3 regions of the Shinella zoogloeoides genome follow, and region 3 is predicted to be linked to each of the others. Evidence: riboswitches for the same ligand, from Rfam matches in the RefSeq annotation. Region 3 holds a riboswitch; each other region holds the start of a gene.

Region 1 (4,206 bases), 130 kb from region 3:
GATGACCGCCCGCCGTCCGTCCCGGTCGAGATTGTTCGTCGGCTCGTCCAGCAGCAGAAAATCCGGCTCGCGGAAGATCAGCGCCGCGAGCGCGGCCCGCGTGCGCTGGCCGCCGGAGAGCGCCGAAAGCGGCGTGTCCGGCTCCGCCTCAAGCCCGACGCGGGCGAGCGCGGCGGCAAGCCGCGCCTCCAGCGTCCAGTCGGCATCGGCAAGATCGTCGGCGTCCGCCTCGCCGCGCGCGGCACGGCCGAGAAGCGCAAGCGCCTCGACGATGCCGAACAGGCTGGCGACGGTCTCCTCTGGTCCGACTTGCACGCTCTGGCGCAGGAAGCCGAGCGTCCCGTCGACGGTTACGGTGCCCGCCTGCGGCGTCAGATCGCCGGTGACGAGCCTGAGCAGCGTCGTCTTGCCGACGCCGTTGCGTCCGACAAGCCCGGCGCGCTCGGAGCCGAAGCTCAGGTCGAGATTGGAAAGGAGCGTGTGCCCGTCAGGCGTGGACCAGGTGATTTTGGAAAAGGTGATGGAATGCGGCATGGATACGGATTTCCCCGATGACAAAACGAAGTCGATTTGTGGTCGGGTTGAAATCCATTGCGCACCATCCGGTCTGCATTGACGATGGCCGTTATCTAGGCCCGAACGGTGGCCGTTGCAAGGCAAGCGAGGGCCGGCACGTTAATCACAAATGCGGGAGCACGTTGCGCTTGCATCCATGCGGCCTATGATAGGGCCTTCGAGACCGGCCTTGGGCCGACAGTTCTAGATTTTCAGGGATCGACGGATTTGAAGAGACGCGCCCGTCTTCTGTTCGCCATTGCAGCCACTCTGCCGCTCCTTCTCACCGGTGGAACGGCGGCGGCGAATATGTGCGCGCGCATCCAGATCGAGCTGGCGAACATGCCGAAAGTCGTGGTGGATACGGCGAGCGCCCGCAAATATGCCGGCGCCATCGCACGCCAGAACATCCAGTTGCGCAAGGCGAAGAGCGACCAGCGCCGCCTCGGCTGCTCCAGCGGCAGCATCATCGTCGTCGGCGGTGCCAATGCCGAGGCCTGCGCGACGCTCTCCTCCGTCGTCGGCAAGATGGAGCGCAACCTCCAGATCCTCGACAAGAAACGGCGTGAGTTTGCCGGCGGCGTGTCTTCCCAGGGCCGGCGCAACGTCCTTCTCGCGGCGCTCGAGACCAACGGCTGCAACGACCAGCCGCAGGTCATGCCCGTCGCCGCGACCGAAACCCTGCGCACGCTGGACGAGACGCGCACCCTGCCGCTCGGCACGGCGCCGGATGGCAGCGACAGGCTGCAATTGCGCTCGCTCGGCGGCAATTCGGGCCATGGCAACCTGCGCACCGTCTGCGTTCGCACCTGCGACGGCGGCTTCTTCCCGATATCCTCGGGCGCCACGCCGCTCGATTTTCGCCGGGACCAGAAGGTCTGCGCAATGATGTGCCCGCAAACCGAGACCGAACTGTTCTACCAGTCGATGACCCACGGTCAGGAGACGGAGCAGATGACCTCCACGGTCACCGGCCGGCCCTATTACGAACTGACGAACGCCTTCTCCTATCGCACGCGCGAGCGTTCCAAGCAGGACGCCTGCGGCTGCGACCTCTCCGCCTACTATCAGGAGATGATCAAGCGCGAGAAGGCCGCCAGGGGCGAAAGCACCGAGACGGCCAGCACCGGCGAGACCGACGCGGAAGAGGACGGCTCCGTCACCACCATCCGTACACTGCCGAAGAAGGAGGAGATCGAGGTCAGGGCGCCCGCCAAGATCGAGGAACGCCTCTACGACCCCACCAAGAGCAAGGTGCGCACGGTCGGCCCGCTCTTCCTGCCGGAAAACTCGTCCGCCATCGATCTCGGCCGCCCGGCGGATGCCGGCGTCAACTGACGCCCGCCCCGTCCTCCGGCCAGCGCTCCTCGAACACCAGATCTTCCAGCGGCAGGCGCTGCCGCCAGCCCTTCAGCGCCAGTTCCGGCTCACGATAAAGCTGATCGACGAAGCCGACGCACAGCCATGCGACGATCTCGACATGCTGCGGAATGCCGAGGATCTGCCGGATATCGCTGTCATGGAAGATGCTGACCCAGCCGACGCCAACCCCTTCCGCGCGTGCCGCTAGCCAGAGGTTCTGCACCGCGCAGACCGTGGAATAGACGTCCATGCGCGGATTGTGCGTGCGGCCCAGCACAACGTCGCCGCCACGCGTCGGATCGCAGGTCACGCAGATCGACAGCGGCGCCTTCAGGATGCCCTCGAGCTTCAGCGCCCGATACTGTGCCTGCCGCTCGCCCTCGAACATGCCGGCCGCCTCGGCATTGGCCTTCAGAAAGGCCGCATGCACCGCGCGGCGGGTCTCTTCGCCGCGCACCAGCAGGAAATTCCACGGCTGCATGAATCCCACCGACGGCGCGCTGTGCGCGGCATTGAGCAGGCGGCCGACGAGATCGTCCGGCAGAGGCTCGGGCAGGAACTGGTCGCGCACGTCGCGGCGCGTTTCGATGGCGCGGTAGACGGCCTGCCTCTCCTCGTGCGGAAAGGCGCCCGCCCGGACCAGATGGTCCAAGGGTTCGGTTCGCATCGTCATCTCCCCAACAATGCGTACAACCTGCCGCCGTCCGCGCGGGTTCGGTCTATCTCGCCAGGCCGGTCTTCTGACTTCGGGTCGCGCGGCAAGCACCTGCCTTCCCGGTTGAACAACCAGTGGCAAAAGCCTGAATCGATTCAAGCTTTTAAAGGCGCAAGCCATCCCCGTCACAGCGTTGGGCACGTTCCGGACCTGGGGCTTTCCCGCACCGGATTCCCGATTCTCCCGCAAGGCGGGCACCTGACGAGGAGGATATGCTCACGGCTTCCCGATGCGATCAAGCCCGGAAGCGTCTACGCCGCGCGAATGCTGCCAGGTTGCAAAAACTCCGCGCTGGCGACGTCGCCGGCATGGACCGCGCGGTTGCGCCCGCCGTTCTTGGCCGAATAGAGCGCGGCATCCGCCTTCACCATGACATCGTGCACCGATTTGCCATGGTCGGGGAACTGCGCGATGCCGGCGCTGCCGCCGATCACGAGAAGCTGCCCGTCATAGGCGATCGGCACCTGCGTATCGAGCACGAGGCTGTTCGCCAGTTCCAGAAGGCCCTCGCGTTCATGCGCACCCTTGAGCAGGATGCAGAACTCGTCGCCGCCGAGCCGCGCCACGCAGCCGCGCGGGCCGACGCGGTCGGAGAAGCGCCGGGCCACCGCCAGGAGCACGGCATCGCCCGCCGCATGGCCATGGCGGTCATTGACCGCCTTGAACCTGTCGAGGTCGAGCGCGAGGATCGCGAAGGGCGCATTGTCGCCCCTGCTTATGGCGCGCGAGACCTCTTCGTCGAAGCCGCTGCGATTCTTCAGTCCGGTCAAAGGATCGTGCCGCGCGAGAAACGCGTTCTTTCCCTCGCTGCGCTGAAGGGCCTTCACCAGCGTTGAGAAGCGCATGGTGACGAACAGCATGACCCCGGCAAAGACCAGTACGAACATGGCGATCTGCGGCAGCGCCGATTGCCAGACGAAGGAACCCGGCATGTTCGGCCGCCAGGACGCGACCATGGGATTGTAGGCATCGCCGCCGACCGGCGTCATCACGAGGCCCGGCTCCTCGGTCACGATCGGCGTGAAGCCGAGGCCGTGCACGCCGAGCCGTCGCTCCGAATTCGCCAGCATCTTCTGCGAGACCGGCTTGACGGTGATGAGGAGCGTCGGCTCCCGCCGGTTCGCGGGAATGTAAAGCGTCTTCGGGATGACGGCCTGCACCACGACGATGCTCATCACCCGGTCGATCAGCCGCATGCCGGAGACGTGGATTTCGGGAAGCGCCGGCGTCAGGAGGTCGGGATCCTCCTTGGCACCCGCGACCTGCCAGCCGCCGCGATCGGGCGACAGCGCCTCGTAATAGGCGCGCTCGGCCTTGCGGGTTAGGTCGCTCACCCAATGCAGCTTTTCGCGCGCCTTGCGGTCGGAGACCTTTTCGCCGCGATGCACGCCAAGAATTTTCTCGCCGTCGAGCGAGGTGAAGATCATCCAGGAGAAACCGAAATCGGACCACATCCAGTCGCGCAACTGGTCGCGCACGAAGGAATCGCCCGGCATGCCCTCGGCCAGTTCGTTGAAGCTCCTGTCCCAGAAGGAAAGCTGGCTCTGGTATTGCACCACCTGGTCGATCTGGTG
Region 2 (4,206 bases), 990 kb from region 3:
CTTCAGCTTCATGCCGGGACGCAGGTTGTCGAACATCCAGCGCGTGCCGATCGAACTCTTCTGCGCCTTCACCGTGACGGCGACGGAGAAGGGACGCGAGGGCGTCGAGGAGAGCGTGTAGGTGCGCATGACCGGCTCGTCTTCCGACACCGGCAGCTCCAGCGTGACGAACTGGCCCGGCAGGTACCGGAACCAGTTGTCGCGATCCGAGCGGAAGGTGAAGGTCATCACGTCGGCCGTCTCCACCGTCACGGCGGTGCATTCCAGCAAGTGCTGGCGATCGTTCCATGGCTGGAGTCCATCGAAGTGACGGAAGTGGCTGGCGGCGGTCATCTCATGCCACCCGCGAAAGCGGCTTCTTGGCGCCGTCGAGCCGCTCGATCATGAAGTTGCAGTACCATTCGACGAACTGCATGACGCCGCCCTCGTCCTCCGGCGAATAGGGGCCTGGCTGGTAGGCGGGCGAGCGGATGCCGAAGGCGTTTTCCTCGACGATCCGGCGATCCTGGTCGTTGGTCTCGGTCCAGACATGGGTGAGCTCGTCGAGACGGTAATCGACGCCTTCCACCGCATCCTTGCTGACCAGCCATTTGGTGGTGACCTGCGTCAGTTCAGGGCCGAGCGGCAGCACGCGGAAGGTGATGGCGTGGTCGGCGAGAACGTGGTTCCACGTCGACGGATAATGGAAGAGCAGCAGCGTGCCGATATGGCTCTCCAGCACGTCGTTGGAGAGTGGTCGCTGGACGGCGCGCGCGCCGGACATGGTGTAGCTCTCGGCATCCTGGATGAGCGGCATGCGCGCGGCGCGGAACTGGCCGGTCGGCGAGATCCTGAATTCGCTCGGCAAGCCCTGGGCCTCGCAACGCGCCCAATGCTCGGCGATGACGGGATCATCCTTGGCGCCCTGCACGCCGGTCGCGCTCGGCGCTTCCGGATAGGTGCGGCAGAGTTCCGGATGGTTGGCGGCGCAGTGGTAGCACTCGCGGTTGTTCTCCCAGACGAGCTTCCAGTTGCCCTTCTCGATGATCGTGCTTTCGAAGGCGACCTTGGTTTCGCCGAGGCGGTGGCGGGCGAGATAGGGCTCGACCAGGGCGCGGAAGGGCGCAAAATCCGGCGCCTCGTCAGCAAGGCAGATGAAGATGTAGCCGCCGACGGTCTGGCAGTTGATCTGCTTCAGGCTGTGCTGCGTCCTGTCGAAATCCTCCGCCATGTGGCGGGCGAAGAGCAGCGAGCCGTCGAGTTCGTAGGTCCACTGGTGGTAGGGACAGACGAGCTTGGCGGACGAGCCCTTGTGCTGGGTGCAGACGCGCGAGCCGCGGTGGCGGCAGGAATTGTGCAGCGCGCGCACCATGCCCGAGCGGTCGCGGGTGATGACGACCGGATAGTCGCCGACCTGCACGGTGAAATAGTTGCCGGCTTTCGGGATTTCGCAATCATGGCCGATGAACAGCCAGTCGCGATACCAGATCGTCTCCAGGTCGAGCTTGTAGTGATCGGGGTCGATGTAGAAGGCCTGCTCGAGGCTGTAGCCGTCGCGCCGGTTCTTGAGCTTGCGGAGCACGTCGCTTCTGATGTCCATGCCGGTGTCCTCGAAATATCCAGATTGCGGATGAAGCGCACGGAAGGAGACGGCATTCGGGCGGCAGGCGCACCGGTTGCACGCTTCCCGGCCGCCCGCCGCAGCCAGTCACGATCGATACTCCAGGCTGGTTTCCGGGCTGAGGAGCGTCCCTTCGGACCATCGCAGCGCCTTCCCAGACCCTTGGGTCCAGTGGCTTTTGCCGCGTCTTCTCCAACACCGTTGCGGGGGCAGCGCCGGATTTCAACCGGCTTCCCAATTCTCCGCCCTCTTTCGAGAGCGGCACCTTGAGTGTCCTTATCTAAGCGCAAGACTTCTCCGACAGCATGTCGAAAAGCGACACGCCGTCATGATTTGACGACAGTCAAATACGACAGAAGAGCAACACCTTGCATCTGTACTTTTCTTACATATCAAGGCGATATGCATTCTTTTTCGGCAGACCGCCCACGCCTTCGGCATGATGTATTCGACGGGACGACTGTTGTCATATTGCGACCACAAAGCCTGACCCGCAGGAATGGGGACGCAGGCGGAAAGGAATGCTTAACGACGTTTCCATAAACTTTCCGGCAATCCGGACGCGGGGCCGGGCGCGAGCATGGAGTACGGGGCGTGCAGCAGACGAAATTCCGATATTACGATGCCGTCGCCTTCAAGCGCGCGAACCCGCCGAAAGCCGCCGTGCACACCGAATTCCTGCGCACCGGCCGCATCGACCGCAGTTTCGGCTGGAGCCCGACGGAGAAGCGCTATCTCAGCCACCAGGAGGTTGCCGAGCGCACCGGCCGCAAGCTGGAACGGGCCGGCAGCGTCACCCATGACCGCATCAACGGCTTCCACCAGTCCATCCAGTTCCCGAAGCTGATCTTCCACCGCACGCTGGCCGAAACGCCGCATCTCGGCTATTGCCACATCACGGTGGCCAAATCCCGCTTCGCGGAATTCGAGAACGTGCAATGGGCCTTCTACATGGCCAATTTCCTCGCCGAGATCGGCGACGACGAGCAGTTCTTCGCCGGCATTTCCAAGAAGCCCGGGCGCATGTATTTCGCCGTCGCCATCGCGCCGACGGAGGAGGAAGGCCGCCTCAAGATCGACCGCAAGGTGCGCGGCAACGGCGTCATCTTCCGCACCGACGATCCGAAGCTCGCCATGAAGAACGTGCTGATGCTCGGCGCCCGCAACGAGGCGCTGCGCAAGATCATCCGCGCGCTGTGACCGCCGGTCAGGCCCGGTAGAGCATCCATTCCTTGCCCGCCGGCACCTCGTCGCCGCGGCCGTAGACGACCACCCCGTCTCCTCCCCCTGCCCTGGCTTCGGCAAGCGCGCGCTCGCAGGCCGAGGCAAGGTCGAGCGCGCTGTCGGCGCGATCCGACATGCAGACCCCGGCCGAAAGCGTCAGGTGGCCGAGATTGCGGCCGGTGCGCGGATCGCGCAGCGCCATCGTCTGGAAGGCGGCGCGCAGGAGATCGATCAGCCGCGTCACCTCGCTCTCGTCCGATGTGTGGAAGAGGAAGCCGAAGCGCAGGCCATCGAAGCGGACGGCAAGGTCGCTTGCCGGAAAGGCCTGGCGGATGAGGCCGCCGTAGAAGCTCACGAGGTGGTCGGACAGCGCCTCGATCTGCCCGGGCGAAAAACGGCGCTCGGCATCGATCTCGGCGACGGCCACGCCGCACAGCATCGGCAGGTCCGGATTGGCGTAGACGCGGGCGAGCGCCTTGTTGAAGGCGCGACGGTTGCCGAGCTTCGTCGGCGGATCGATGAATTTCGTCGCCTCGAATTCCGCCATCTCCTTCTGGATGCCCTCCATCGCGGCCGATTGCGCGGCAACCTTTTCCGCCATTTCCGCCGTGTGGCTGACGCGCAGTTCCGTCGCCCGCTGCAGGGCTTCGAGCGAGCTGCCGAGCGCGCCGCCGGCCTCGCGGATGACCTGCGAGGCCTCGCCGATCAGGCGGCCGTAATCGTTGAGCGAGGAGCGCTCCTGGCTGAGCAGGTCCATGAAATTGCTCATCTCGCTGCTGATCGCGCCCGCCGAGCGCTGCAGCACGCTCGCCTCGTGCTGGTGCGGCAGGTACTTGCGGCCAAGCTCGTCGAGGGCGGCCTGCGTCTTGTACTTGCCGAGCGCGATGAAGTCGCGCACCAGCTCCGGATTGCCGCCGGCATAGGCCTCGTAGACCAGTTCGTAGTTGCGCGGCAGGCCGTCGATGCCCATCTGCTTCATCGCCGTCGCGATCCGCAGGGCGATGTCGGTCGTCGAGGATTTCTTGTGCGCCATCAATGGAGACCTGTGTGCGGGATGTTCAACCTCTCCTAGCAGGCCGCTCTTTCGGTGGGTCTAATCCGGTCGCTCGAATTTTAGGCAAGCGGGCGGCCCTTGGCATTTGCCGGCAAAGCCCTGTATGGAAGCCGGAAAGACGGAAGGACGGCATGGCTGAGATCGTTGATACGCGCATGGATGCGGAGGCGGCGCTGGCGCGGGCCGCGAAGACCCTCGGCCGCGGCGTGCCGGTCGCCATTCCCACCGAAACCGTCTACGGCCTTGCCGCCGACGCCACCAATCCGCTGGCGATCACCCGCATCTATGAAATGAAGGGCCGGCCGCGCTTCAACCCGCTGATCTGCCA
Region 3 (4,206 bases):
CCTTGTCGTGGTCGTCGGCAAAGCGGCCGGCGGCGACGGCGGCACTGTCGACCACAGTGATGACACCGTCGACCGTCACCTGGGTCTTGATCTCCGGCCAGTTGAAGGCGGCGACGAGCGGCTGCGGCAGGGCAAGGCCGGAGGTCTCGATGACGATATGGTCCGGACGGTTCTCGCGTTCCAGCAGCTTCGCCATGGTCGGGATGAAGTCGTCGGCGACGGTGCAGCAGATGCAGCCGTTGGTGAGCTCGATGATATCGTCCTCAGTGCAGGCTTCCGCGCCGCAGCCCTTCAGCACGTCGCCGTCGACGCCGAGATCGCCGAACTCGTTGATGATGAGCGCGATGCGCTTTCCACCGGCATTCTGCAGGAGGTTGCGGATCATCGTCGTCTTGCCCGCGCCGAGGAAGCCGGTGATGACGGTGGCGGGGATCTTCTGTTGCAGCATTGGCTCAACCCTTCATTTTCAGCGGCAGTCCGGCCGCGACGAAATAGACTTCTGGCACGAGGGCGGCCACCTGCTGGTGGAGCCGCCCGGCATGGTCGCGGAATTCGCGTGCCATGCGGTTTTCCGGCACGATGCCGAGGCCGACCTCGTTCGACACGAAGACCAGCCGGCCGGGCGCGGTTCTTATGGCCTCGAGGAGACCGGCGAATTCGGCAGCGATGTCCCGCTCCTCCAGCATCAGGTTGGTGAGCCAGAGCGTCAGGCAATCGATGAGGACCGCACGGTCCTTGCGCGTCACATCGGCAATGCGCGCGGCGAGCGCAAGCGGCTCCTCGTGCGTTTCCCAGCCTTTTCCGCGGTCTTCCCGATGCTTTGCGATGCGCGCGCGCATCTCGTCATCCCACGCGCGGCCGGTGGCGATATAATGACGCGAGAGGCCGGTCTCGGCGACCAGCCTCTCGGCAAAAGCGGATTTTCCGGAACGCGCACCGCCCAGAACCAGGACGGCTCCGGGCGATGTCACTGTCATATCAGGCCGCCTTGGCGATCTTCTCGTTGGCAAAACCCAGCGAAAGGCCGAGCACGATCCAGAAGAACAGCGTCGTTGCTAGCGCGGCGACGGCGAATTCCGCACCGAGAACGGCCGGAACGTTGCTGGAAATGTCGCCCGGCTGCGGCGCGCCGTAGACCTGCGGCGCCGCAATCAGCACGAGGCCGGCGATCTTGGCGACGATGTTCTGCTTGAGGAACAGCAGGTAGAGACCCGCCGCCGAGAGAATGACGGTCGCGATCCACCAGACCTGGCGGTCGCCGAGATCGGCTGCCGGGAAACCCGGAAGTTCCGGCGGCAGGCCGATGGCCGGCAGCATGTGCACGGCAAGCCAGCCGGCAGCGCCCCAGAGCGCACCGTTCGCGACCGTGATCGGATGGCCGGAGACGAGGCTGAAGCCTGCGAGCAGCAGCGCAAAGCCGGTACCCGTCACGAGGTTTGCCAGCAGCGTGCCGGAGAACCGGCTCATGCCGAACATGATGCCGCCCTCCTCGTGCTCCTCGCCCTCATGGGCATAGGCGACGGAAACGGGCGACAGGTAGGAGGCGACATCGAGAATGGCCGCGCCGAGCGAGGAATGCTCCTGTGTCTGGGCGGCGCCCTCGGTCGTCGGCGTGGTGCCGTCGGCGGCCGGCGCGGCTTCCTCGCCCTCGAACTCTTCGGCGTGCAGGATGAGCGGCACGACTCGCGCCTCCTGGGCGGCCGTCATGAGGACGCCGGAGAACAGCCCGGCCACCAGGGCGGCCAGGAGATAACGAACGATCATGTCAAAGCTCCTTAGTGGCAGGGAAAGCCGTAGGAGTGACGGGTATCGTGCGCCGTATCGTGCAGCACGGCCGAATTCGCAAGGCCGGCGCCGAACACGAGGAAGGCGCCGAGCAGCAGCGCGAAAACGCCGGCAACGAGGCGGTCGTTTGCGGAAAGGGTAACAGAAGACGTGGTAGAAACAGCCATGACAACCTCCGTGCAGGCGTTGGGGAAGCCCCTCCCCAGGTCGGGCGATATGCCCTCATTGTCTGGCAGGTCTCCTGGCTCGCGGCGTCCGGCGTTGTTCAACGCCTGCGGGTCACCCTCGCCTTCCCGGGCCCTAGCATCGCGAAAGACGGACGATTCGTAGAAAAAGAGGCGTCCAGCCTTGGCTTATCGCGATGCCACCCAGTGGCTTTTCCGGCCGGTCTTCGAGGCGCGGTCGCGGGCACCATTGCCTCGCTTGCACGCATGTCCTTCCGCCGGATAGGCGTCCCTCGCCACTCTACAGTCGCGGGGTCGGCCGTGATTGCAGCGCCCTGGTTGGGTCCGCCGCGTCACATTCCCATTTACTCCCCGATCCGTTTCCGGATCCGGGAACCATCCAATATCCCGATGATTATGCTTCCGGCCCTGACAAGTCAATTGACCGGCAGCGGCATCACCTGTGCTGAAACCGCCGTCCGGCCGTCGCAATTTCAATAGCCGGGAATGATCACCACGCCGCCGCGGTCGTTGTAATAGCCGTCGTCGCCGTAATACGGCTCGTCGTAATAACCGTCGACCGGCCCCTCCAGCACGTCGTAGTCCCGCTGCTGGTAGCGGCGCTGGCGCGGTTGCCGGGCTTCGGCATATCGCGCGGCCTGCCGCAGCGAGCGGAACTGCTGGCGCGACAGGTAGCCGTCGGCGCGGTAGCCGGAAGCCCCCTGCCAGGCAGAAATCGCCGCGCGGGTGCGCGGGCCGAAGACGCCGTCGGCGCCGTAGGTGTTGTAGCCGAGCACGCTCAGCCAGCGCTGTGCCTGGGCGCGGGTCGAACGGCCCAGATAGGCTTCGCGCGGATCGACGACGGGCTCTTCGACGACATTGCGCTCGGTCTCCACGGTCTCCTGCTTCGGCTGGACCTCCTGGCGGGCGGTGTTCGCCAATGCGGCAAGACGTTCGCGGGCATCCGCAACGAAGCGGCCGTCAGGATATTCGAAGATATAGGCGCGGAAAGCCTTTTCCGACCCTTCGAGCACGGCCTTCTGGAAGGCCTCTTCCTCGCGCTTGGCCGCATCCGCCTTCCCGGCGGCAAGGCCGCTCTCGTCCTTCTCGGCCTCGCGGGTCGCAGCCTGCCCGCCTTCGGCCGCCTTCTTCGCCGCCGCGGCTTCTGCCGCGCGCTTTTCCGCTTCCTTGGCAAGGCGGGCGGCTTCCGCGGCCTTGGCCTCGGCATCCGCGGCGGCCTTCGCCGCTTCGGCCTTCAGCCGCTCCACTTCGGCCGCCTTCTCCTCGGCAAGCTTGCGCGCGGCGGCGGCCTCCTGTTCGATCCGCGCCTTTTCGGCAGCGGCCGCCTTTTCCGTTTCTGCGCGCTTGGCCTCGGCTTCGCGGCGCGCGGTGGCTTCCTGCTCGGCGCGGGCCTTTTCAGCGGCGGCGGCTTCTTCCGCCTTCTTGCGGTCCGCCTCGGCTTTCAGGCGCGCGGCCTCTTCCGTCTTCGCCTTGTCGGCAGCCGCCTGGGCTTCGGCCTTCAGGCGCTCGGCCTCGGAGGCCTGCTCCTCGGCAAGCTTGCGGGCCTCAGCCTCTTTCTTCTCCGTTTCGGCCTTGAGCCGGGCGGCCTCTTCGGCACGCGCCTTTTCCGCTGCTGCGGCCTCGGCCTTCGCCTTTTCTTGGGCAGCCGCCTTTTCCTCGGCGAGCTTGCGGGCGGCAGCGGCTTCCTCCGCCTTCTTTGCCTCCGCTTCCGCCTTCACGCGCGCCGCTTCCGCCTCGGCCTTCGCCTTCTCTGCTTCGGCAGCCTTCTGTGCCTCTTCCGCCTTCCGGGCTTCCGCGGCCTTGCGGGCCGCTTCCTCGCTCCTGGTTTTTTCCGCCTCGGCAGCCTTCCTTGCGTCTTCCGCCTTCCTCGCCTCCTCCTCGGCCTTGGCCTTGGCCTTTTCGGCGGCGGCCGCCGCCTCGGCCTTGGCGGCCGTGTCGTCGGTGGAGGCTGGCCTGGTCTTCGCCGCGGCCTGGAGTTCGGCGATGCGCAGGCGCGCCATGGAGGCGAAGGTGCCGTTCGGATAGGCCTTCAGGTAGCCTTCATATTGCGCAAGGTCGCTGCCCGAGGAGACCTTCTGCCAGAGTGCGAACTCCTCTTCCCAGCGTTTTCCGGCACTGGTGGCTTCCTTGGCCGTCTGGGCGAAGGCCGCGGCCGGAAGGCCGGCGACGAGCGACAGCCCGACGAGGCTTGCCAGAACGAAACGTGCGAGAGGACCAGAACCCATATATTTCACCC

What was found. Region 3 has a riboswitch for cobalamin ahead of Q9316_RS10760 (CbtB domain-containing protein). Riboswitches for the same ligand answer to the same signal wherever they lie in the genome.
Region 1: it holds a riboswitch for cobalamin, as region 3 does, so the genes downstream of both, bluB (5,6-dimethylbenzimidazole synthase) here and Q9316_RS10760 (CbtB domain-containing protein) in region 3, are expected to answer to the same signal.
Region 2: it holds a riboswitch for cobalamin, as region 3 does, so the genes downstream of both, Q9316_RS15455 (aromatic ring-hydroxylating oxygenase subunit alpha) here and Q9316_RS10760 (CbtB domain-containing protein) in region 3, are expected to answer to the same signal.

What each region holds. Positions count from the first base shown of each region.
Region 1 is NZ_CP132311.1:1,822,047-1,826,252, forward strand. It holds gene Q9316_RS10145 (ABC-F family ATP-binding cassette domain-containing protein) at 1-534, opposite strand, end outside; gene Q9316_RS10150 (DUF2865 domain-containing protein) at 784-1,893, shown strand; gene bluB (5,6-dimethylbenzimidazole synthase) at 1,886-2,584, opposite strand; cobalamin riboswitch at 2,631-2,849, opposite strand; gene Q9316_RS10160 (diguanylate cyclase domain-containing protein) at 2,884-4,206, opposite strand, start outside.
Region 2 is NZ_CP132311.1:2,936,328-2,940,533, forward strand. It holds gene Q9316_RS15450 (hybrid-cluster NAD(P)-dependent oxidoreductase) at 1-333, opposite strand, end outside; gene Q9316_RS15455 (aromatic ring-hydroxylating oxygenase subunit alpha) at 335-1,579, opposite strand; cobalamin riboswitch at 1,688-1,884, opposite strand; gene Q9316_RS15460 (DUF6656 family protein) at 2,195-2,800, shown strand; gene Q9316_RS15465 (GGDEF domain-containing protein) at 2,808-3,857, opposite strand; gene Q9316_RS15470 (L-threonylcarbamoyladenylate synthase) at 4,010-4,206, shown strand, end outside.
Region 3 is NZ_CP132311.1:1,949,375-1,953,580, forward strand. It holds gene cobW (cobalamin biosynthesis protein CobW) at 1-448, opposite strand, end outside; gene cobU (bifunctional adenosylcobinamide kinase/adenosylcobinamide-phosphate guanylyltransferase) at 453-977, opposite strand; gene Q9316_RS10755 (CbtA family protein) at 979-1,764, opposite strand; gene Q9316_RS10760 (CbtB domain-containing protein) at 1,776-1,952, opposite strand; cobalamin riboswitch at 2,000-2,365, opposite strand; gene Q9316_RS10765 (peptidoglycan-binding domain-containing protein) at 2,444-4,195, opposite strand.